One region of the Luteibacter sp. P1_D3 genome, then DNA from elsewhere that is predicted to be linked to it. Evidence: riboswitches for the same ligand, from Rfam matches in the RefSeq annotation. Region 1 holds a riboswitch; each other region holds the start of a gene.

Region 1 (5,855 bases):
GGTATGCGCGAACTTGCACGCGCTTGCCCCAGTGGTCGGGTATTGGTATCTTCAGGAAATGGAAATCGCCCTCGTCGCCGAATACCAGCGCCTGCAACACGACCCGGCTGCCCGGCTGCCGCTGGCGTACATGCGCCTGCGCCGGGCCATCCGTAACGTGATCGAGAACGGCGAGGTGCAGGTCGGCCACGCCCTGCCCAGCGAACGCGACCTGGCCCGGGCCCTCACCCTGTCCCGGGTCACCGTGCGCAAGGCCATCGGTGGCCTGGTCGAGGATGGCCTACTCACGCAGCGTCACGGTGCCGGCACCTTCGTCTCCGAACGCATCGTCAAGCCGCTCTCGCGGATGACCAGCTTCACCGAGGATCTCCGTGCGCGCGGCCTCAATCCGCGATCGGAGTTCTTCGAGCGCGCTATCGGCGAGGTCACGCCCGAGGAATCCATGGCGATGAACCTGTCGCCGGGCACCCAGGTGGTGCGCCTGCATCGCCTGCGTTACGCCGGCGACGAGCCCCTGGCCATCGAGCGCAGCGCCGTGCCGCTGTCGCTCCTGCCGGACCCGAGCCTGGTCGAGGACTCGCTTTACGAGGCCCTGGACAAGCTGGGCAACCGCCCGCTGCGTGCTTTGCAGCGGTTGCGCGCCGTGGTCCTCGGTCCGGCGCAGACCCGCTTGCTCCGCCTGAGCGCCGGCAGTGCCGGTCTCAGCATCGAACGCCGCAGCTTTCTCGACGACGGCCGGATCGTCGAATTCACCTGTTCCTGGTATCGCGGGGACATCTATGACTTCGTCGCCGAACTGCAAAGCGACTAACGAGCCAACCAGACCATGACGATCCAGCCGCAAGACACCCTGATGTTCCGCGAAGCGCACGAGACCGCCGAGGTCGTCGAGCGGCAACTCGCCAACAACGAAGCCGTGATCGGTGCCCTGGCCGAACGCCTGCGGGCCACGCCGCCACGCATGGTCATCACCTGCGCACGCGGAAGCTCGGATCACGCGGCGATGTACGCCAAGTACGTGTTCGAGACCCAGCTCGGTGTCGTCACCGCGTCGGCCTCGCCCTCGGTCACCTCGATCTACCACGCCGCGCAGCGCCTCGATGGCGCGCTCTACGTCGCCATTTCGCAGTCGGGCAAGAGCCCCGACCTGGTGCGCAATGCCGAGGCCGCGAAGAAGGCCGGTGCGTACGTGGTCGCCCTGGTCAACGTGGTGGATTCACCCCTGGCCGATGTCGCCGACGTGGTCGTGCCGCTGCATGCCGGCCCGGAAACCAGCGTCGCGGCGACCAAGAGCTACCTGGGCGCGTTGTTCGCCATCCTGCACATCGCCGCGCGCTGGAGCGGCAAGGCCGAGATCGCCGATGCGCTCACCGCGCTGCCTGCCCAGCTTCGTCATGGTTGGGACGCTGACTGGTCGGCACTGACCGACGGCCTGGTGGACGCGCACAACCTGTTCGTCGTTGGTCGCGGCTTCGGCTTCGCCGGCGCCCTCGAGGCGGCGCTCAAGTTCAAGGAAACCTGTGGCCTGCATGCCGAGGCCTTCAGCGCGGCCGAAGTGAAGCATGGCCCCATGGCCCTGGTCGGCCCGCATTTCCCGGTGCTGTTCTTCGCGCAGAACGACGACACGCTGCCCGGCGTACTCGACGTGGCCGCGGAGTTCCGCAAGCGTGGTGCCAAGGTCTGGGTCGCCGCGCCGGGCGCCACGGGCGAGGACATCCTTCCCCTGGTCGCCACCGCCCCGATCGCCGCAGTGCTGGTCACCGTGCAGAGCTTCTATCGCGCCACCGCCGCGCTCGCGCTGCGCCGTGGCTTCAACCCCGACGTCCCGCCGCACCTGAACAAGGTGACGGAAACCGTCTGATCTACGGAGTTTCCTCGTATGACCATCGCCCTCGTCAACGGTCGCGTCCTTACCGATAACGGATTCCAGGGTGGTTTCGCCGTCCTCATCGACGACGGAAAGATCACCGGGCTCGCGCTGCCGTCCGATCCGCGCGTGCGCGCGGCGGAACGCCACGATCTCGGCGGCCACAGCCTGCTGCCGGGTTTCATCGACTGCCAGGTCAACGGCGGCGGTGGCGTGCTGTTCAACGACGCGCCCACCGTCGAGGCGATCCGCACGATCGGCGAGGCGCACGCGAAGTTCGGCACCACCGGCTTCTTGCCCACCTTGATCAGCGACGATGCCGAGGTCATGGCCAAGGCCATCGACGCCGTCAACGAAGCGGTCGCCCAGGGCGTGCCGGGCGTGCTCGGCATCCATCTCGAAGGTCCGTTCATCGCACCCGAGCGCAAGGGCGTGCACGATCCGGCCAAGTTCCGCATCGCCGATGCGAGCGATGTGGCGATGGTCGCGCGCCGCCACGGCGGCGTGACCCTGCTCACCCTTGCACCGGAACGCGCCAGCGCTGCCGTCCTGCAGGAGCTGGTCGCCAACGGCGTCATCGTTGCCGCCGGGCATACCGCGGCGGACTACGACACCACCCGCAACGCACTGGCCACCGGCATTCGCGGCTTTACGCACTTGTTTAACGCGATGACACCGTTCACCAGCCGCGAGCCCGGGGTGGTCGGCGCGGCACTCGAGGACCCGGCCAGCTGGTGCGGCCTGATCGTTGACGGCCACCACGTGCACCCGGCGTCCCTGCGCGTCGCCATCGCGGCGAAGGCGCGCGAGAAGATGATGCTGGTGACCGACGCCATGCCACCGGTCGGCTCGGACGATCCCACCTTCGTGCTCAAGGGCGAAACGATTACGGTGAAGGACGGCGTCTGCCAGACCGCCGATGGCACGCTGGCTGGTTCGGCGCTCGACATGGCCACCGCCGTGCGCAACACCATCAACATGGTCGGCGTGCCGTATGACGAGGCCGCCCGCATGGCTTCGACCTACCCGGCCGCCTTCCTCGGCCTCGGCGCCACCCACGGCCACATCGCCGCCGGTTATCGCGCCGACCTGGTCGTTATGGATGACAACCACGAGGTCGTCGAGACCTGGATCGGCGGCGTGCGCGTCGTCGGCTGACGCCGGCTCAGTTGTTAAATCCGCGTGACATGAACCCGACGGCCCGCTAGAGTGGCGCCGTTCGGGTGTCCCGACCGGCGGTCGCTGGAAGGGATGAAACGGGAAGCCGGTGCGTCGCCTCGCGACTATTCCGGCACTGCCCCCGCAACGGTAAGCGACAGGAAGGCCTGAAGGTCTTTACGGGAACCGGCCAAACGCCACTGCGCAAGCGGGAAGGCGCCGGGTCCCGCCACGGCAGGTGGCTGACGCAAGTCCGGAGACCGGCCCGATGCATTCGCCTCGCGACTATCGCGGGGCGTTTTCTGTTGGGCGATTCGCGGAGGGCGAATCCGGACAGCGTTCCGGGTCGATCCGTGCCCGCATGCCGTTCGCCGTTTGTCCTCCGCGTCGCCTCTAGCGATGCATTAAGGAAACGGCTCCATGAAGAAGACTCTGCTCGCGATGGCCCTGCTGTCGTCCATCGCCGCCGCCCACGCGGCCGACGCTCCCGCTGACCGGCTCGACCCGGTGGTGGTTACCGCCAACCGCGCAGCGACGCCGCTGGATGAAGTGCTCGCCCCGGTCACGCTGATCACCCGCGAGGACATCGAGCGCCTGCAGCCGGTCAGCGTGCAGGACCTGCTCACCGGCCTGCCGGGCGTGGTCATCGCCAACTCGGGCGGTATCGGCCAGCAGACCTCGCTGTTCATGCGCGGCACCAATTCCTCGCACACCCTGGTCCTGCTGGACGGCGTGCGCGTCGGCACGGTCGGCGCCGGCATCCCGGCCTACGAGCAGCTGCCTGTCGACCAGATCGATCACATCGAGATCGTCCGTGGCCCGCAGTCCAGCCTGTATGGCTCCGACGCCATCGGTGGCGTCATCCAGATCTTCACCCGCCACGGCCAGGCCGGCGAAGCGCCGACCCCGTCGCTCTCGGTCACCGGTGGCAGCCACGGCTACACCGACGGCCAGTTCGGCCTCTCCGGTGGCACCCAGCACAGCTGGTACAACGCCAGCCTCGGCGGTCAGTACACCTCGGGCATCAATGCCTGCCGCGTTGGCGCGGGCGATGTGTTCAAGGGCTGCTTCACCAACGAGCCCGACCACGACGCCTATCGCACCTACAACGGCGCGCTTTCCGGCGGCTATCGCTGGGATGACGGTACCGAGCTCACCGGCAGCTGGCTGCGTAGCAAGGGCGACATCGAATACGACGGCGACTTCCAGAACCTGACCCGCCGCACCCAGCAGGTCGCTGGCACCAAGCTCGCCTTCAACGCCCTGGAAAACTGGCGCATGTCGATCAGCCTGGGCCAGAACCAGGACCGCGCCGACAACTACCTCAACGGCGCCGACAAGACCCTGGACTTCGTGAACTACGGCGTGGACAAGGCCCGCGTGGGCTACCTGTACTCCAAGCGCAACCAAGCCTCCTGGCAGAATGATGTCACCCTGGCCCCGGGCCAGACCCTGAGCATCGGTGTCGACTACCAGCAGGAAAAGCTGAAGAGCGACACGGATTACCTCAAGGACACGCGTGAGAACACGGGCGTGTTCGCGCTTTACCAGGGCATCTTCGGTGCCAACGAGATCCAGCTTTCGGCGCGTCACGACCACAACAATCAGTTCGGCAACCACACCACCGGCCAGGCGGCGTACGGTTTCCGTTTCGACAACGGCATGAAGGTCACCGCCTCCTACGGCACCGCGTTCCACGCGCCGACCTTCAACGACGAGTACTACCCGTACGGCGCGCCGGTGAACCTGAGCCCGGAGAAGTCGCGCACCGCCGAAATCGGCCTGTCGGCCCGTCCGGGCGTCTGGAACTGGGCGGTCAATGCCTACCAGACCCGCGTGGACGACCTGATCGGTTTCGACGCGAACTTCCTGCCGATCAATGTCAGCAAGGCGCGCATCCGCGGGCTGGAAGGACAGCTGGGCGCGGACGTGGACGGCTGGCACCTGCGTGCCTACGGCACCCTGCAGCAGCCGAAGGACCGCGACAGCGGCGACGAGTACAACAACCTGCTCGCCCGTCGTCCGAAGCGCACGGCCCGACTCGATGTCGACCGCGACCTCGGCGCCTTCACCCTCGGTGGCTCGGTCTATTCGGCGGGCTACAGCTACGACGACGCGGCCAACACCACCCGCCTGGGCGGTTACACCACCGCCGACGTGCGCGCGACCTGGCACGTGGACAGCGACTGGAGCGTGCAGGGTCGCCTGGCCAACGCGTTCGATCGCCACTATGAGACGGCGGCGTACTACAACCAGCTGGGGCGGACGTATTACCTGACCGTGCGGTATTCGCCGGCGCGTTGAGGTAATACCCATCGCCGCTGAAGCGGCTCCCACAGGAGAACGGCCGACCTCGTGCAGGTGGCATGCTTTTGTGGGAGCCGATTTATCGGCGATTCCCTAGAGATTTGCATCGATACAAATGAACGCAACACCCCTGCCTTCCGGCAGGGCCCCGACTAAAGGCACACGCGACGCCGACGCTCTGACGTCATAAAGTCCACGGGCGCGGGTATGCTTCCCGCGATCACAGGAAGTGTCGTGAACTTTTTTGCACCATTCATTCGCCGGCCAATCGGTACGTCGCTGCTTGCGGCGGGGCTGACCCTTGCCGGTGCGATCGCGTACATGCTGCTGGGCGTGGCCGCGCTGCCCTCGATCGAGGTGCCCGCGGTATTCATCCAGACCCAGATGCCGGGCGCCAACGCGCAGACTATGGCGTCCACCATCATCGCACCCCTGGAACGCCATCTCGGCCAGATTCCGGGCGTCGACCAGATGTATTCGAACAGCTCCGAAGGGTCGGGCTTCGTGCGTGTCCGTTTCACCA
Region 2 (5,855 bases), on a different contig from region 1:
AGCGTCTTCAGCTCGTCGACCAGGTAGCGGTTGACCACGAGGAAGTCGCCCGACAGCGTCTCGCGCTTGAACAGGTTGGACACCTGCGGCTCGATGCACTCGTAGCAACCGGCGATCGAGGCGATCGTCGCGGTCGGTGCGATGGCGATGAGCAGCGAGTTGCGCAGGCCCTTGGCCTTGATCTTCTCGCGCAGTTCGGCCCAGCGGCCGTCGACGTCGGTCGGCGTGGCGGCCGGCCAGTAGTCGAACTGCATCTCGCCATTGGCCGAACGGGTTTCTTCGAAGCCCGGCAGCGGACCGTCGCGCTCGGCGATCTCGTTGGACATGGACAGCGCGTGGAAGTAGATCTCTTCCTGGATGCGCGTCGACAGCTTGCGGGCTTCTTCCGAATCGAACGGCAGGCGCAGCTTGAAGAAGACATCCTGCAGGCCCATCACGCCGAGGCCGACCGGGCGCCACTTCATGTTTGCCGTCTTCGCCGTGGCGATCGGGTAGAAGTTCAGATCGATGACACGGTTGAGCTGGCGCACGGCGGTACGCACCGTGGTGGCGAGCTTGTCGTAGTCGAACTGGCCGTCGACCACGTGGCGGGCGAGGTTCACCGAGCCGAGGTTGCACACGGCCGTCTCGCCTTCCGAGGTCACTTCGAGGATCTCGGTGCACAGGTTCGACAGGTGGATCACGTTCTGCGGCAGCGCGGTCTGGTTGCTGGTCGCGTTGGAGCGATCCTTGAAGGTCATCCAGCCATTGCCGGTCTGGGCCAGCGAACGCAGCATGCGGGCATAGAGCTCGCGGGCCTTGATCGACTTCGCGGCGAGGCCTTCGGCTTCCGCCTTTTCATAGGCGGCGTCGAAGGTCGGGCCCCAGGTGTCGACGAAGTGCGGAACGATCTTCGGATCGAACAGCGACCAGTCACCGTCGATCTCCACGCGACGCATGAAGAGGTCGGGAACCCAGTTGGCCAGATTCAGGTTGTGCGTGCGGCGCGCGTCGTCACCGGTGTTCTCGCGCAGCTCGAGGAATTCCTCGATGTCGGCGTGCCAGGATTCCAGGTACACGCAGGCCGCGCCCTTGCGCTTGCCACCCTGGTTCACCGCGGCCACGGACGCGTCGAGCGTCTTCAGCCAGGGCACGAGGCCGTTGGAGTGGCCGTTGGTGCCCTTGATCAGCGAACCGCGCGAACGGATGCGCGAGTAGGCCAGGCCGATACCGCCGGCGAACTTCGACAGCTGGGCCACGTCGCCGTACTTGGCGTAGATGGATTCCAGCGCATCCTGCGGCGAGTCGAGCAGGAAGCACGATGACAGCTGCTCGTGCGCCGTGCCGGCGTTGAACAGGGTCGGCGAGCTGGCCAGGTACTCGAGCGACGACAGCATGCGATACAGCTCGAGCGTCTCGGCGACATCGTTGCCGCCAAGCGCGCAGGCGATGCGCATGAAGAAGTACTGCGGCGTTTCGATCACGAAGCGCTTGGTCGGGTGGCGCAGCAGGTAACGGTCGTACACCGTGCGCAAGCCGAAATACTCGAAGCGGCGCGAACCGGTGGTGTCGATCGCATCGTTGAGCTTGCGCGCATTGATCAGGACGAAATCACGCAGGCGCTCGTTGAGGATGCCCAGGTCGAAGCCGGTGGAGATCGACTGCGAGAACGACTGGATGTCCTGGCCCGACACTTCCTTGTCGACGAAGGCCGAGAGCAGGCGCGCGGCCAGCTGGCCGTACTCCGGCTCTTCGGCGGTGAGGGCCGCCGAGGTGCGGATCGACAGCTGGTCGAGTTCCTGGGTGGTGGCGCCGTCGTACAGGCCGCCGATCGTCTTCAGCGCCACGCGCATCGGGTCGACCGCGAACAGGCCATCGGCGCTGCGCGTCACCGCGCGCACGATCTTGTTCACGTCGACCACTTCGTGGCCGCCATTGCGCTTGGTCACGCGCATCTGGCCGGGGTTGTGCGGCGGGGTCAGCGCGAAGGCCGGCGGCGCGTCGTTGTTCTTGTAGCCGGCGGCCAGCGCCTTGTCCGTTGCTGCAGGGGAGGTGGCGGCCGTATCGGCCGTCTCGGTGCGCTCGCGCGCTGCGGAATCCATCGTCGTCATTGTGTTGGCAGCCCCATGGCCTTGGTCAAACCCCGTTCCCGAGGAACCGGCTCGATGCGATGGCGGTGAAACGCGGGAATCGTCGAGGACGGAGCGCCGCGAAGGGCTCCGGTCCGCGACGTGCTTCCCCGCGGAAGCCGTCACTGCTATCGAGGCCGCTCGGGCTCCGATTGCTGGCAGGTCTTCGGACTTGTGGACGTGGGCCTCTCGGCCCGCCTACCCGTCGCTTCCCAGTCCCCGGAGGACCAGTGCATAGAACGGGATCGTTTCCACTTACCGCTGCGGGGCAGTTCCGGATTCACACCGGTATTCCCTATTAAGTCCGACGGGCAGTCGCGCCTCTCCGGACACCAACGGGACACACGATATAGCTGGCCGGGGGGTGCGTCAACACAAGATGTAGGGTGTTTGCCCTAGGTGCTTGATCGGCTTGGGAGTCGCCTTTGTCAAGCGGTTTTCGTGCCCTGGGGGATGAGGGTTTTGTGAAGACCGTCTACACAAAGGGAACCACCACGAACCGATAAAATCGCCGCCCATCTCCAACCCACGATTGCATTACCGATGCCCTCATCGTTCGCATTGCAGGACCAGACCCTCCTTTCCCATGCGCTCGATGGCCTGCCATTCGGCTTTGCGGCCCTGTCCGCGACGGGGGACCTGCTCTACGGCAACGCCTGGGTCACGGCGCGCCTGCGCGAACACGAGCCAACGGGGTTCCTGGCCTTGTGGGACGAGGAGAGCCGGCGCCGCCTTCTCGCGGCCCTGCCGCTGGTCGTGCCGGGCAACGGCGTGCGCGAACTGGCCCTGGGCACCGCCGATGGCGTCCCTGTGCGCGTGTCGCTGGAAGCACGCCCCGGTGTATCCGCGAGCGTGGTGGTGACGATCCGTCCGGCACACGATGGTGCGAACGGCGCCAGCGCGGCTGACGATCGCCGGCTCGCCCTGATCGAGATAGGGAACCTGCTGCGCGACCTGGAAGATCCGGCCGAGATCGCCTATCGCGTCGCCGAGGTGCTGGGTCGCACCCTGAAGGTCAGTCGCGCCGGCTACGGCACGATCGATCCGGTCGCGGAGACGATCACCGTGGAGCGCGACTGGAACGCGCCGGGGATCACCACGCTCGCCGGCGTGCTGCGCTTTCGCGACTACGGCACGTATATCGAGGAGCTCAAGCGCGGCGTAACCGTCGTCATCACCGACGCCCGGACCGACCCGCGCACCGCGGTCACGGRCGATGCGCTGGACGGCATCAGTGCCCTGTCCTTCATCAATATGCCGGTGACCGAGCGGGGCGGCTTCGTCGCGCTGCTTTATCTCAACGATGAACACCCCCGTGAATGGCTGCAGGAAGAGATCAGCTTCGTCAGCGAGGTGGCCAGCCGCACGCGGGTGGCCGTGGAACGGCGCCGCGCCGAGCACGAGTTGCGGCTGCTCGCCAAGGACCTGGAGCGCCAGGTCGTCGAGCGCACCTACGAGCGCGACCGGGTCTGGACCCTGTCCAGCGATATCCTGGTCGTCGCCGACACCGACACGCGCCTGCTGTCGGTCAATCCGGCGTGGACCGCCATCCTGGGCTGGAGCGAGCGCGACACGGTCGGCCGCTCCTACCTCGACTTCGTCCATCCGGACGACATTTTCCGTACCCAGGACGAGACCGGCCATCTTGCCGACGGTGAGACCACGCTCCGCTTCGAGAACCGCTATCGCACCGCCGACGGCGGCCTGCGCACGCTTTCCTGGCGCGCTGTGCCGAGCGAGGGCCTGATTTTCGCCGTGGCGCGCGATGTCTCGTCCGAGCGCGAGCGCGAGGCGGCGCTGGAGATCACCCAGGAACAGCTGCGTCAGGCGCAGAAGATGGACGCCATCGGTAACCTGACCGGTGGTGTCGCCCATGATTTCAACAACCTGCTTCAGGTCATCAGCGGCAATCTGCAGTTACTCGCCACCGATGTGTCGGGCAACGAGCGGGCCGAACGCCGCGTCGCCAATGCCATGGCCGGTGTCACGCGCGGGTCCAAACTCGCCGCCCAGTTGCTCGCCTTCGGCCGCCGCCAGCCGCTGGCGCCGAAGGTCGTCAACATCGGTCGCTTTGTTCGCGACATGGATGAGCTGCTGCGTCGGGCGCTCGGCGAGGCCATCGACGTGGAAACGGTGATCGCGGGTGGTTTGTGGAACACCCTGGTGGATCCCTCCAACGTCGAGAACGCGCTGCTCAATCTGGCGATCAACGCGCGCGATGCGATGAATGGGCAGGGCCGCCTGACCGTTGAGGCGGGTAACGCGCTGCTCGACGACGCCTATGCCAAGGCGCATGGCGACCTGCGTCCCGGCCAGTACGTGATGCTCGCCGTGACCGATACCGGCGCCGGCATACCGCAGGACATCCTTGGCCAGGTGTTCGATCCGTTCTTCACGACCAAACCCGAAGGTCGCGGTACGGGCCTGGGGCTGTCGATGGTCTACGGCTTCGTGAAACAGTCCGGTGGCCACGTGAAGATCTATAGCGAGCCGGGCGAAGGCACGACGGTGAAGATCTACCTGCCGCGCTCGGTGCAGGGCGAGGACCGCGTGGTCGATATCGAGGAAGAAGGCGTACGCGGCGGCGACGAAACCATCCTCGTCGCCGAGGACGATGAGGCGGTACGCGAGACCGTGGTCGGCTTGCTCGCCGACCTCGGATACCGCGTGTTGAAGGCGCGTGATGCGGAAAGTGCGTTGTCGATCATCGAGAGCGGCATCGCCATCGATCTGCTGTTCACCGATGTCGTCATGCCCGGTCCGCTGCGCAGCCCGGAACTGGCACGCAAGGCCGCCGAGCGTCAGCCCGGCATCGGCGTGCTGTTCACCTCGGGCTATACCGAGAACGCCATCGTGCACGGCGGCCGCCTGGACGAAGGCGTGGAGTTGCTGAGCAAGCCGTATTCGCGTGAAGCCCTGGCGCGGAAGATCCGCCATGTGCTCGCCGGGCGCGTGCCGCGCACGCCGGTCGATCCCAGGGCCGCACCGGCACCGTCGCTACCGCCGCCGAAGGGCGCCCCGGCTTCGTTGCGTGTGCTGGTGGTCGAGGACGATGCACTCATCCGCATGTCGATTGCCGAGATGCTCGAGAGCCGCGGGCACATCGTCTTCGAAGCGGGCGACGGCGTCGAGGCCATGCGCTGGCATGGCGCCGAGGATATCGACATCCTGCTCACCGACGTCGGCCTGCCCGGGATGAACGGTGTCGAGGTCGCCGAGCGCATGCGTGAGGTACAGCCGTCGCTGCCGGTGCTTTTCGCCACGGGCGACCAGACCGCCAATGGCGTCGAGCGCGATGCGCGGACAGCGATCATCGTGAAGCCGTATGGGGTGGCGGACCTGATCGAGGCGATCGGGCGGATTACGCGGGAATCGTAAAAGCATCGCCGATGAATCGGCTCCTACCGAGCAGGTTCTCGTGCTTTGGTAGGAGCCGATTTATCGGCGAAGGGTGCTCGCCTCAAGGCAGCGCCCTCATCAAGGCAACATATGCCCCCCGGTCACCCCATACGTCTCGCCGGTAATAAAGCTCGCCTCCTGCGACGCCAGCAGGACGTACACCGGCGCACACTCCACCGGCTGTCCCGGGCGCTTCAGCGGCACGTTCTTGCCGAACTCCACTAGCTTCTCCTGCGGCTGTCCACCACTCGGCTGCAACGGCGTCCACACCGGACCCGGCGCCACCGCATTCACGCGGATGCCTTTCTCAGCGGCCTGCTTGGCCAGCGCCTTGGTGAAGGCGACGAT
Region 3 (5,855 bases), on a different contig from region 1:
GCTCCTGCTCTGGCTCGAGGGCACCCAGGTATTGAACGCATTGTGGGTAGTGACCCACGTGTACTGGTCGAAACGACGATCCAGATCGTGGACATACGGGCGCTCCCCCGCGATAGCCTGCGTGCTTGCGAGGGCAAGCAGCAGGGCGATTCCTTTCTTCCTCATGTGACGCTCCTTCCGATGGAAGGCCGTAGGTTATGAGGTTGTGTACCTTCGCTCCGTCAGGGAATGGGGTGGATGTGCTGCGGGGTTTGCCCTGCGCCCGCGTCAGTGAGCGCTGACGCGGGCGGGGAAACTCATCGCCGCTGAAGCGGCTCCCACAACGGCGGAGGCGGCTCTCCAGGTAGCGGGAGCCGCCTTGGCGTCAGACCGCCACGGCCAGTCTCTCGCGAGCCGCCCTGGCCACCTCGACCATGCTCTTCAGGGCCTCGGAAACCTCCGGCCAGCCGCGGGTCTTCAGGCCGCAGTCGGGGTTCACCCAGAGCTGGTCGGGACGCAGGACCTGGAGGGCCCGGGCCAGGAGGTCGGCCATTTCGGCTTCGGTCGGGACGCGTGGCGAGTGGATATCGTAGACGCCGGGGCCGATGCCGTTCGGGTACTGAAACCGGGTGAAGGCGTCCAGGAGCTCCATGCGCGAGCGGCTGGTCTCGATCGAGATGACGTCCGCGTCCATCGCGGCGACCGCCTCGATGATGTCGTTGAACTCCGAGTAGCACATGTGGGTGTGCACCTGGGTCGCATCGCTGACGCCGCCGGCCGTGATGCGGAAGGCATCGACCGCCCAGGCGAGGTACGCGTCCCAGTCGGCGCGACGCAGCGGCAGGCCTTCGCGCAGCGCCGGTTCGTCGATCTGGACGATGCCGATGCCAGCCTTCTCCAGATCGTGCACTTCGTCTCGCAGCGCCAGGGCGATCTGTCGGCACACATCGGCGCGGGGGAGGTCGTCGCGTACGAAGGACCACTGCAGCATCGTCACCGGTCCGGTGAGCATGCCCTTCATGGGCTTATCGGTGAGCGACTGGGCGTACGCTGACCACGCGACCGTCATCGGTGCGGGACGCGCGACATCGCCATAGATGATCGGCGGCTTGACACAACGGGAGCCGTAGCTCTGCACCCAGCCGAGCGAGGTGAAGACGTAGCCGTCCAGCTGCTCGCCGAAGTACTCGACCATGTCGTTGCGCTCGGGTTCGCCATGCACCAGTACATCGATGCCGGCCTCTTCCTGGAAGCGCACGACACGGCGCACTTCGTCACGAAGAATGGCCGCATACGCGTCGTCGTCCAGCTTGCCCGAGCGATGCGCGGCGCGCGCGATGCGCAGGTCGTTGGTCTGCGGGAACGACCCGATGGTCGTCGTCGGCAGATCGGGCAGGCCGAAACGCTCGCGCTGCACGTCGGCGCGGAACGAAAAGGCCGAACGACGCTGGCCGAACTGCGGCGTCAGCTGACGTACGCGGGCGCGGACGTCGGCACGCACGACGTCGCCGGAGGTCTGGCGGCTGGCGACGATCTCGTGCTGCCGGGCCAGGGTCTTCCGTGCCGCGTCATCACCGGCGACGGCGTCGGCATAGCGACGCAGTTCGGCGATCTTCTGCCGGGCGAACGACAACCATCCGGCCAGGTGCGCGGGGAGGTGTTTTTCTTCGGAGACGTCGATCGGCACGTGCAGCAGGGAACACGAGGTCGACAGCCAGAGGCGGTCGTCGCCGAGGCGCGCGAGCAGGCGGTCCACGCGGGGGAGGATGGTCGACGGGTCGCTCAGCCAGATGTTGCGGCCATCGAGCACGCCGGCGGAAAGCACGCGGTCGGCGGGCAAGGCATCGAGTACGGCGTCCAGCTGGTCGGGCGCGCGAGCGAGGTCCACGTGCAGGCCGGCTACCGGTAGCGACGTGGCGAGCTCGAGATTCGCACCGAGTTCGCCGAAGTAAGTGGCGAGCAGGATGCGTACGCGACCGTGTGCGGCCACCGCGGCATAGGTACGCCGGAACGCTTCGCGCCACGGCGCATCCAGATCGAGCACGAGGGTCGGCTCGTCCACCTGCACCCAGTCGGCACCCGCGTAGGCGAGGGCGTCGATGACACCGAGCCAGGCAGGCAGCAACGAGTCGAGCAAGGCCAGCGGGTCGCTGCCGTCGACGGTCTTGGACAAGCGCAGGAAGCTCACCGGCCCGAGCAGGACAGGGCGTGCCACGTGATCCGCCGCGAGGGCCTCACGGTATTCGGCGACGACCTTGTCCGGGCGCGCGGCGAAGCGCTGACCCGCCTCGAGTTCCGGCACGATGTAGTGGTAGTTGGTGTCGAACCACTTGGTCATTTCGAGGGCATGCAGGTCGACATCGCCGTCCTGGTGGCCACGGGCCATGGCGAAGTAGCCCGCGAGCGGGTTACGGGATGCGAGTGCGCGGTAGCGCGGCGGGATCGCGTCGACCAGCACGGCCGCATCGAGCACATGGTCGTAGAGGGAAAAGTCGTTCACCGGGACGCTGTCGGCACCGGCGTCGCGGGCAAGCTTCCAGTGGCGCTGGCGCAGGTCGCGCGCGACGGCGAGCAGTTCGTCGGCGCTGCTGTCTCCTTTCCAGTGGCTCTCGAGAGCGCGCTTGAGTTCGCGGCGCCGGCCGATGCGGGGGAAGCCCGGATACGTTACGTGTGGCATGGATGATTCCTCTTCGTGGCAAAGAGGAGGGAAGGGCGGCTGGGCGCCGACGCCTACGCACCTGCCACGCGGGGCACGGCAGGTGAGGGGACGTCATGCGGGCTAGCCGTCGACCTTCGCCCCCGCGGGCGAACCGGATGCCGCCCTTGCGGGACGGCGATCCAGGTCGGACGGAGCGTTCGCGCCCATGACGGCGCGTTCGTTCCGGTCGGCGGCAGGTCTTCGGGCTCGTGGATGTGGCACCGTGCCGGTGCCGCCTTGCCCGTCGCTTCCCGGATCGTTACCGATCCAGTGCCTGTGACGGGCTCGTCTCCACATACCGCTGCGGGGCAGCGCCGGATTCCCACCGGCTTCCCTCTTAGCTTTATCTTTCTATTCGAATAAAGAGATAAAGACCGCTGACGGGCGGAAAATTAGCCGTATGGACGCCCAAAGTCAATCGGCGGCGATGCATCGCCTCGACATCCCGACGGCGACCATGAGCCGACATCCCCCTGGAGCGCCGCATGACCGGAAGACATATCGTGATGGCGACGGTGGGGTCGCAGGGCGATCTCTTTCCCTTCCTCGCCGTCGGTCGGGAGCTGCGTCATCGCGGCTACCGCGTGACGATTGGTGCCCACGGCATCCATCGTGACGCCGTCGCTGCGGCCGGGCTGGACTACGTGCTTGCCAGCGGGATCGCCGAGCCCGAGGACAAAGCGGCCTTCGCCGCGCGCGCCTTTCATCCCTGGCGCGGTCCGCGCTTCGTGGTGCGCGACCTTGCCGCGGCCGATGTGGCGAGCAGTTACGAGGCGCTCGCGCCCGTTTGTGCCGACGCGGATGCGATCGTGACCTCGACCCTGGCCTTCGCGGGGCAGATCCTCGGTGAGACCCGGCGGATCGCCTGGTTATCGGCCGCGCTGTCGCCTGCCGTCTTTCTCTCGGCCTTCGATCCCCCCGCCACGGGCATCGACTGGCTCGATCGCTTCCTGCGTACGTCACCCCGGCGAGGCGCATGGGTGCGGCGCCTCGGCGAGACGGTGACCTCGCCCTGGACGAAGGCGGTACGACACTTCCGGCAATCGCTCGGGCTGGCCCCGGTGTCGGTCTGGGGCGATCCCTTTCATCGCGGACAGCACGCGCGCGATGGCGTCCTCGCCATGTACTCGCCGCTGTTGGGTCGGCCCCCACCGGATTCGCCGGCTCACACCGTCGTGACGGGGTATTGCCGCTACGCGCCGTTCGCCGACACGCTTCCTCCAGACCTCCGCCGCTTCGTGGACGACGGCGACGCGCCCCTGGTTTTTACGCTGGGCTCGGCGGCCGTGCATGCGGGGGAGAGCTTCCTCCACGAGAGCATGGCGGTCGCCACGGCCCTGGGTCGACGCGCGGTACTACTGACAGGATCGCCTGAGATGCGTGAGCGACTGCCTGGGGTCTTGCCCGATGGCGTGGTGGCGGTGGAGTACGCCCCCCACGGTGCACTGTTCGCACGCGCGGCGGCGGTCATTCATCACGGCGGTATCGGCACGACGCAGGAAGCGTTGCGCGCAGGCTGTCCCGAACTGGTCGTGCCGCATGGCTTCGACCAGCCGGACAATGCGGCGCGCGTCGTTCGTCTCGGCGTGGGGGATGTGCTGGCGGCGTCGCGTTATCGCGCTGATGTCGCGGCGGCGAAACTACGCGGGCTCTTGATGGACGAGAGTGTCGCGGCGCGGGCACAGCGTGCAGCGGCGGTGATTCGCGTGGAGGACGGTGCGCGTGTCGCGGCTGACGTGATCGAGCAGGCGATTGCGCGGCGTCTGTATCACTAGGCCCGCTGCCGCGGGAAAGGAGCATCGCCGCTGGAGCGGCTCCCACATGGCGGTTGCTCTGTGTAGGAGCCGATTCATCGGCGATGGGTGCTGACGATTACGCAGCAACCTGGGCCTTAACCCCATAACGCGACGCCGGCACCGACTTCGACAACTCCGGGAACAGCGCACGTCGCGCCGCTTCGAGCCCGTCGACCAAGGCAGCGGATTCGACGGCAGGAATCGTCACCAGCTCGCCCGCGTCGAAGCCGGCCAGCGAGGCATCGACCATATCCTCCGCACTCATCACCCATTCCTTCGGCAGGTTATCGATGGACGTGCCGGCCACGGGCCAGAAGTCGGTCGCGGTCGCACCCGGCAATACCGCCTGAATCTGGATGCCCTTATCGGCAAGCTCGTGATGCATCGACTGGCTGAGCGCGAGCATGAAGGCCTTGCTCCCGCCATACACACCGTTGAGCAGCTCGGGAGCGACCGCCACGATGGACGAAATGTTGATCACCGCGCCGCCACCGCGTGCGACGAGCCCCGGCACCGCTTTGTAGGCAAGGCGCGTCGGTGCGGTGACGTTGAGCGCGATGAGGTCGGTCATCTTGCCGATGTCCGCCTGGAGCATCGGGGCCATGGCGCCGACACCGGCGTTGTTGACCAGCAGGCTCAAGGCCGCCGTCTCGGCGATCACGGCTTCCACGCGGCCGAGATCGTCGTCGCGCGTCAGGTCGGCAGGCACAACACGCACCGCGCGGCCGGTGGACGACGTGATGTGTTTTGCGAGGGCGTCGAGTTTTTCCTTGCTGCGCGCAACGAGGATGAGATCGAAGCCGCGCTTGGCGAGACGGTCCGCATACACGGCGCCGATGCCGCTGGACGCGCCGGTGACGAGGGCGGTGCCGGGATTGCTGGTGGTCATCACGAGAATTCCTGTCTAAGCGTGCGTATGCACATATTGAGGTAAAAAAAGGGGTGTCAGGGCTTCAGGCCATCTGCCCGATCCGATGCATGGTCTCGCGCGTGGCGGTCGCCGTCGCGCTGCCGAACGTTGCTTCGTATTCGGCCTGCGCTGTCGCCCAAAGCTCACCGGCCTGCGCGGTCTTGGCATGACCGGCCGGGGTGAGCAGGTAGACGTTCTGGCGTGAGTCGTCGACCGACGGCGCCACCGCGACGAGACCGTCGCGCTGCAGGGGTTTCAGCGCGCGAACCAGGCTGGTGCGATCCATGACCATGTCTTCAGACAACTCACGCATGCCGATACCGGGACGATCTTCCAGCAGCACCAGCAGGGTGAACTGCGAGCTGGTCAGCCCGGAGGGCGCCAGATGCCGCTCGTAGGTCCGCGTGATCGCACGGGCGGCCTGACGGGCGGCGAAGCAATTGCACAGGTCGATGCGGGAGGTCATGGAGCG
Region 4 (5,855 bases), on a different contig from region 1:
GTGCAGGTGTGGATCACCTCGCGACGCACGACCGTGGCCGCCGAGCGGCTCGACTTCTGGCTGAACCTGATCGCCATCGTCATCGCCGTCATCAACGCCTTCGTGCACAGCCGCGACGCCTACGCCGTGATGCCCGCCGGTGTCTGGTTGTCGGCCCTCACGGTCCTGCTCCTGGCCGTCGCCCATATCGTCATCGCCGCGCAGCCGACCACGCCGGGAAACCTCATCCATGAATAAGACCCTCTACCGACGCGTGTTGGCCATGGCCTGCATCGCTGTCCTCGGCGGCTGCGACGAGAAGGCATCGCTCCAGCCGGACCAGCAGTCTGGCAGCAACCCTCCCATGCCGAAGGCCCAGAGCTTCCTCGTACCGCCCATGCAGGTACCCGACAAGGCCGGCTGGAAGCAGGGCCAGACGCCCACGGTCGCACCCGGGCTGAAGATCGAAGCCATGGCCTCCGGCCTCATGCACCCGCGCCAGCTTTACGTGTTGCCCAACGACGATGTCTTGGTGGTGGAGTCCAACGGGCCCGGCACCGAACCGGTCACCACGCCGAAGCAGCTGATCGCCAGTATGGTCAAGAACCAGTCGGGTAAGGGCGGCAAGGGAGGCAACCGGATCACCCTGCTGCGCAAGAACGCGAGCGGCGGATGGGACAAGCATGTCTTCATCGAGAACCTGAATTCGCCCTTCGGCGTGCAGCTGATCGGCGACACGCTTTACGTCGCCAACACCGACGGCATCGTGAAGTTTCCTTATGTGACCGGCGAGACCGAGATCAAGACGCCCGGCGTCGGCTTTACCGACCTGCCCAACACGATCAACCATCACTGGACCAAGTCGCTGCTGGCCAGCCCCAACGGCACAAAGCTTTACGTCGGCGTCGGTTCGAACAGCAACATCACCGAGAACGGCCTGGCCGTGGAATACCGCCGCGCGGACGTTCTCGAGGTGGATGTCGCCACCGGCGCGAGCCGGATCTACGCCTCAGGACTGCGAAACCCGACCGGCCTGCAATGGGAGCCGACCACCGGAAAGCTCTGGGCAATCGTGAACGAACGCGACGAAATCGGCGCCGACCTCGTGCCCGACTACATGACCTCGGTGCACGAAGGCGCCTTCTACGGCTGGCCCTACAGCTATTACGGCCAGAACGTGGACACCCGCGTCAAACCGCAGCGCCCCGACATGGTCGCCAAGGCGATCAAGCCCGACTACGCGATCGGCTCGCATGTCGCCCCGCTGGGTTTCCTGATGTCGGCCACCAACGCGCTCCCCGCGAGCTTCCAGGGTGGCGCCTTCATCGGTGAGCACGGCAGCTGGGATCGATCGCCGCTGAGCGGCTACGAAGTGGTCTTCGTCGCTTTCAAGGACGGCACGCCGGTCGGCAAGCCGGTGTCCGTCGTCAGTGGCTTCTACTCGAAGGACGAGAAGCAGCTGTTCGGCGCCCCGGTGGGGATCGTGCAGGACAAGGAGGGAGCCATCCTGGTCGCCGACGATGTCGGCGATACCGTGTGGCGGGTCACGGCGGCCCGATAGCAAGGTTGTGGGAGCCGGCTCTTGTGGGAGCCGGCTATGCCGGCGGTGGGGACCGGATCAGCGGGCGTTCTTTTTCTTTTCGTCCTTGGCGGCCTTCTTTTCCTTCATGGTCTTCGCCGGCTTTTTCTTGTCGCTCTTCTTTGAATCCAAGCCCTTGCTCATAACGCCTCCTCGGTCAGGGTTGTCGCGCATGCTGCGCGCCTGGTACGAAGATTACGCCAATCCGCGGTATCGAAGCGCATCGACGAAGAGCGTCAGTGCCGACGAGGTGTGCCGCCGGTTCGGGTAGTAGAGGTGATAACCCGGAAACGGCGTGCACCAGTCCTCGAGCACGGGCACCAGCTCGCCCGCCTCGATGTGCGCGGCAGCCATGTCCTCCGGGACCCAGGCCAGGCCCAGACCGTCCAGCGCCGCGCGCAAGATGTGCGCCGTGCTGTTGAGCGTCAGCTGCCCGTCGACGCGAACCTTGATTTCGCGGCCATCCTTCTCGAACTCCCAGGGAAACAACGTGCCGTAGGTGGGCAAGCGGATGTTGATGCAGTTGTGCGCGGTGAGGTCCTGCGGCATCGCCGGGCGCGGGTGGTCGTCGAAGTACGAGGGCGCCGCGACTACCATCATTCGAAAGTCCGGGCCGACGCGGACCGCGATCATGCCGTTACCCACCTGCTCGCCAAGACGGATACCGAAGTCGTAGCGTTCGGCAACGATGTCGACCAGTTCGTTGTTGGCCGACACTTCCACCTGGATATCCGGGTACAGCGGCAGGAACGTCGCCAGCATCGGCTGGAGCACGGCCTCGACGGCGTGGACCGAGGTGCTGATACGGATCGCCCCGGCGGGTTTCTCGCGGAAAGAACTCAGACCCGTCAGCTCCGTCTCGATATCGTCGAACATCGGGCCAATACGGGTGACCAGTCGTTGCCCCGCTTCCGTCGTCGACACGCTGCGCGTGGTGCGGGCGAGCAGGCGCACCCCGAGACGAGCTTCGAGTTTGCGAATGGTGTGGCTCAGGGCCGACTGGGTGGTGTCCAGTTTCGCGGCCGCGCGGGTAAAGCTTCCTTCTCGGGCGACGGCAAGGAAGGCGACGAGATCGTGGAGATCCTTGCGCATGACACGTGACGCCTGATCATGAGTGATGCCGTGACTTTAGCATTCCGGCTGGTTCGAGGCCGTCAAACGGCCCACCAGAAGCAGCTGCCGTGCCCGCGGCCACCCGATTCATGAATTCTCGCTATGAGAGCAAGCCACATTGCCCAGGTAGTCGCGGGCGAGGTCGACCCCTAGATTGGCTATCTCAACGAGGAAACGACATGCAGACACGCACCCTGGGATCCACCGGTCTCGAAGTCTCCGCCATCGGCCTCGGCTGCATGGGCCTGAGCTTCGGCTACGGCCCCGCGACCGAACGCGACGCGGCCATCGCCCTGATCCGGGCCGCCGTCGAACGCGGCGTGACCTTCTTCGATACTGCCGAGGTCTACGGCCCGTTTACCAACGAGGAAGTCGTCGGCGAAGCGCTCGCCCCGTTCCGCGACAACGTGGTGATCGCGACCAAGTTCGGCTTCGACGTGGGTGGCGTGCAGGGCGCGCTCAACAGCCGCCCCGAACACATCAAGGCTGTCGCCGAAGCCTCGCTGAAGCGCCTGCGAACCGACGTCATCGACCTGTTCTACCAGCACCGTGTCGACCCGTCCGTACCGATCGAGGACGTCGCCGGTGCGGTTAAGGACCTGATCGTCGAGGGCAAGGTGAAGCACTTCGGCCTGTCGGAAGCCGGCGCGCAAACGATTCGTCGCGCGCATGCCGTTCAGCCGGTGGCAGCCCTGCAGAGCGAGTACTCGCTGTTCTGGCGCGAACCGGAAACGGAGATCATCCCGACCCTGGAAGAACTCGGCATCGGCTTCGTGCCGTTCAGCCCCCTGGGCAAGGGCTTCCTGACCGGCAAGATCGATGCAGGCACGAGCTTCGACAGCAAGGATTTCCGCAACAGCGTGCCGCGTTTTACCGCGGAATCGCGCAAGGCCAACCAGGCGCTGGTCGACCTGCTCGGCAGCATTGCAGCAGCGAAGAACGTCACGCCGGCCCAGGTCGCACTGGCGTGGTTGCTGCACCAGAAGCCCTGGATCGTACCGATTCCGGGAACGACCAAGCTGCACCGCCTGGAAGAAAACCTCGGTGCCGCCGACGTCGCGCTGAGCGCCAGCGAGCTCCAGGACATCCACGCGTCGGTGTCGAAGATTTCGCTGCAAGGCGAGCGCTACCCCGCGCACCTGCAAGCCCTCGTCGGGCGCTGAGTTCTACCGCACTGCAGCTTGAGCGCATCCGCCGCCACGCTACACTCGGTGGATCACAGGTGTCCTGTCGTTGCATACGCAGCGAGCAGGGTGAAACGGGAAGCCGGTGCGGATCGCAAGATCCCATGCCGGCGCTGCCCCCGCAACGGTAGGCGAGAACACCCGACGACGTAACCACTGCGCGATGCGCGGGAAGGTGTCGGGGTGGTGCGACATGCACCGCTCGCAAGCCCGGAGACCGGCCTGTGCAGGTGCCCCCAGGGGCGCCTCCTCGGGTGTTGCGGCGGGCAACCGGACGGGCTGATTCGGCGCGGCCACCGGCTGCTCCGTGTCCTCTTGTCTGCTCCGCAGCGCCCCTTTCGCGGGTGAGCGTACGGAGCAGGACCATGAACAAGCTGGACTCAGTGGCGACCGATGTCGCGACCGTTAAATTGCTGATCGACGGCGCCTTCGTCGAATCCCGATCCACCGAATGGCGCGACGTCGTCAATCCCGCGACGCAGGCGGTCCTGGCGCGTGTGCCGTTCGCGACCGCCGACGAGGTAAACGCTGCGGTCGCCGCGGCCGCGCAGGCGTTCAAGAGCTGGCGCAAGACACCCATCGGCGTACGCGCGCGCATCTTCCTGAAGTACCAGCAGCTGATTCGCGAACATATGGGCGACCTCGCCGCCCTGCTCAGCGCCGAGCAGGGCAAGACGCTTCCCGACGCGGAAGGCGACGTGTTCCGCGGCCTGGAAGTAGTCGAGCACGCTGCCGCCATTGGCAACCTGCAACTGGGCGAACTGGCCAACAACGTCGCCGGCGGCGTCGATACCTTTACCCTGCTGCAGCCGATCGGCGTCTGCGCCGGCATCACGCCATTCAATTTTCCCGCCATGATCCCGCTGTGGATGTTCCCGATGGCGATCGCCACCGGCAATACCTTCGTGTTGAAACCGTCCGAGCAGGATCCGATGGTGACGATGCGGCTGGTGGAACTCGCGCTCGAAGCCGGCATCCCGAAGGGCGTTCTCAACGTGATCCACGGCGGTGAAGACGTGGTCAACGCGATCTGCGATCACGCCGATATCAAGGCCGTCTCCTTCGTCGGTTCCACGCGCGTCGGCACCCACGTGTATCACCGCGCCTCGCAGAGCGGCAAGCGCGTGCAGTGCATGATGGGCGCGAAAAACCACGCTGTCGTGCTACCGGATGCGAACAAGGAACAGACGCTCAACGCCCTCGCTGGTGCGGCCTTCGGCGCGGCAGGCCAACGCTGCATGGCGGCATCGACCGCGGTCCTTGTGGGCGACGCACAGAGCTGGATTCCCGACCTCGTGGCCAAGGCGAAGACGCTGAAGGTGGGCGCGGGCCATACAGCCGGTACCGATGTCGGACCACTGATTTCCTGCGCGGCGCGCGAACGTGTCGAGGCCTTCATCGCCTCGGGTGTCGAGCAGGGTGCCATCCTCGAACTCGACGGCCGCAAACCATCGGTGCCTGGCTTTGAAGAGGGGAACTTCGTCGGGCCGACTATCTTCTCGGGCGTGCGGCCGGGCATGCGCATCTACGACGAAGAGATTTTCGGGCCCGTGCTGGTCATCCTGGCCGTCGACTCGCTCGATGAGGCGATCGATCTGGTCAACGCCAATCCGAACGGCAACGGCACGGCGGTGTTCACCCAGTCCGGCGCCGCCGCGCGACGCTTCCAGGAAGACATCGACGTAGGCCAGGTCGGTATCAACGTACCGATTCCCGTGCCGGTGCCGCTGTTCTCGTTCACCGGCTCGCGCGCGTCGAAGCTGGGCGACCTTGGGCCGTACGGTAAGCAGGTCGTCATGTTCTACACCCAGACCAAGACGGTGACGCAGCGCTGGTTCGACGACGACACACTCCACGTCGGCGTCAACACCACCATCAGTCTCAAGTGATGGCCGCGGTCATGGACATCCCAAGGATTCCACCCCCACAGACCGACCTGAGCGACGATCAACTGGCCTTCCGCGATGCAGCGCAGGCGTTCGCCCTCGCCGAACTCGCGC

The links. Region 1 has a riboswitch for cobalamin ahead of AC1DYM_RS07545 (TonB-dependent receptor domain-containing protein). Riboswitches for the same ligand answer to the same signal wherever they lie in the genome.
Region 2: another riboswitch for cobalamin. It lies ahead of AC1DYM_RS06290 (ribonucleoside-diphosphate reductase subunit alpha); the one in region 1 lies ahead of AC1DYM_RS07545 (TonB-dependent receptor domain-containing protein).
Region 3: another riboswitch for cobalamin. It lies ahead of metE (5-methyltetrahydropteroyltriglutamate--homocysteine S-methyltransferase); the one in region 1 lies ahead of AC1DYM_RS07545 (TonB-dependent receptor domain-containing protein).
Region 4: another riboswitch for cobalamin. It lies ahead of AC1DYM_RS08355 (CoA-acylating methylmalonate-semialdehyde dehydrogenase); the one in region 1 lies ahead of AC1DYM_RS07545 (TonB-dependent receptor domain-containing protein).

Annotation. Positions count from the first base shown of each region.
Region 1 is NZ_JBFUAT010000008.1:67,715-73,569, reverse strand. It holds gene AC1DYM_RS07560 (GntR family transcriptional regulator) at 59-811, shown strand; gene AC1DYM_RS07555 (SIS domain-containing protein) at 827-1,861, shown strand; gene nagA (N-acetylglucosamine-6-phosphate deacetylase) at 1,880-3,025, shown strand; cobalamin riboswitch at 3,072-3,308, shown strand; gene AC1DYM_RS07545 (TonB-dependent receptor domain-containing protein) at 3,446-5,329, shown strand; gene AC1DYM_RS07540 (efflux RND transporter permease subunit) at 5,567-5,855, shown strand, end outside.
Region 2 is NZ_JBFUAT010000006.1:98,803-104,657, forward strand. It holds gene AC1DYM_RS06290 (ribonucleoside-diphosphate reductase subunit alpha) at 1-2,081, opposite strand, end outside; cobalamin riboswitch at 2,249-2,460, opposite strand; gene AC1DYM_RS06295 (hybrid sensor histidine kinase/response regulator) at 2,652-5,486, shown strand; gene AC1DYM_RS06300 (SDR family oxidoreductase) at 5,586-5,855, opposite strand, start outside.
Region 3 is NZ_JBFUAT010000002.1:193,465-199,319, reverse strand. It holds gene AC1DYM_RS02945 (phosphoinositide-specific phospholipase C-related protein) at 1-165, opposite strand, end outside; gene metE (5-methyltetrahydropteroyltriglutamate--homocysteine S-methyltransferase) at 365-2,656, opposite strand; cobalamin riboswitch at 2,853-3,071, opposite strand; gene AC1DYM_RS02935 (glycosyltransferase) at 3,163-4,452, shown strand; gene AC1DYM_RS02930 (SDR family NAD(P)-dependent oxidoreductase) at 4,550-5,362, opposite strand; gene AC1DYM_RS02925 (MarR family winged helix-turn-helix transcriptional regulator) at 5,427-5,849, opposite strand.
Region 4 is NZ_JBFUAT010000009.1:35,759-41,613, forward strand. It holds gene AC1DYM_RS08330 (DUF2231 domain-containing protein) at 1-237, shown strand, start outside; gene AC1DYM_RS08335 (PQQ-dependent sugar dehydrogenase) at 230-1,540, shown strand; gene AC1DYM_RS08340 (hypothetical protein) at 1,598-1,732, opposite strand; gene AC1DYM_RS08345 (LysR family transcriptional regulator) at 1,754-2,650, opposite strand; gene AC1DYM_RS08350 (aldo/keto reductase) at 2,851-3,834, shown strand; cobalamin riboswitch at 3,875-4,095, shown strand; gene AC1DYM_RS08355 (CoA-acylating methylmalonate-semialdehyde dehydrogenase) at 4,221-5,744, shown strand; gene AC1DYM_RS08360 (acyl-CoA dehydrogenase family protein) at 5,756-5,855, shown strand, end outside.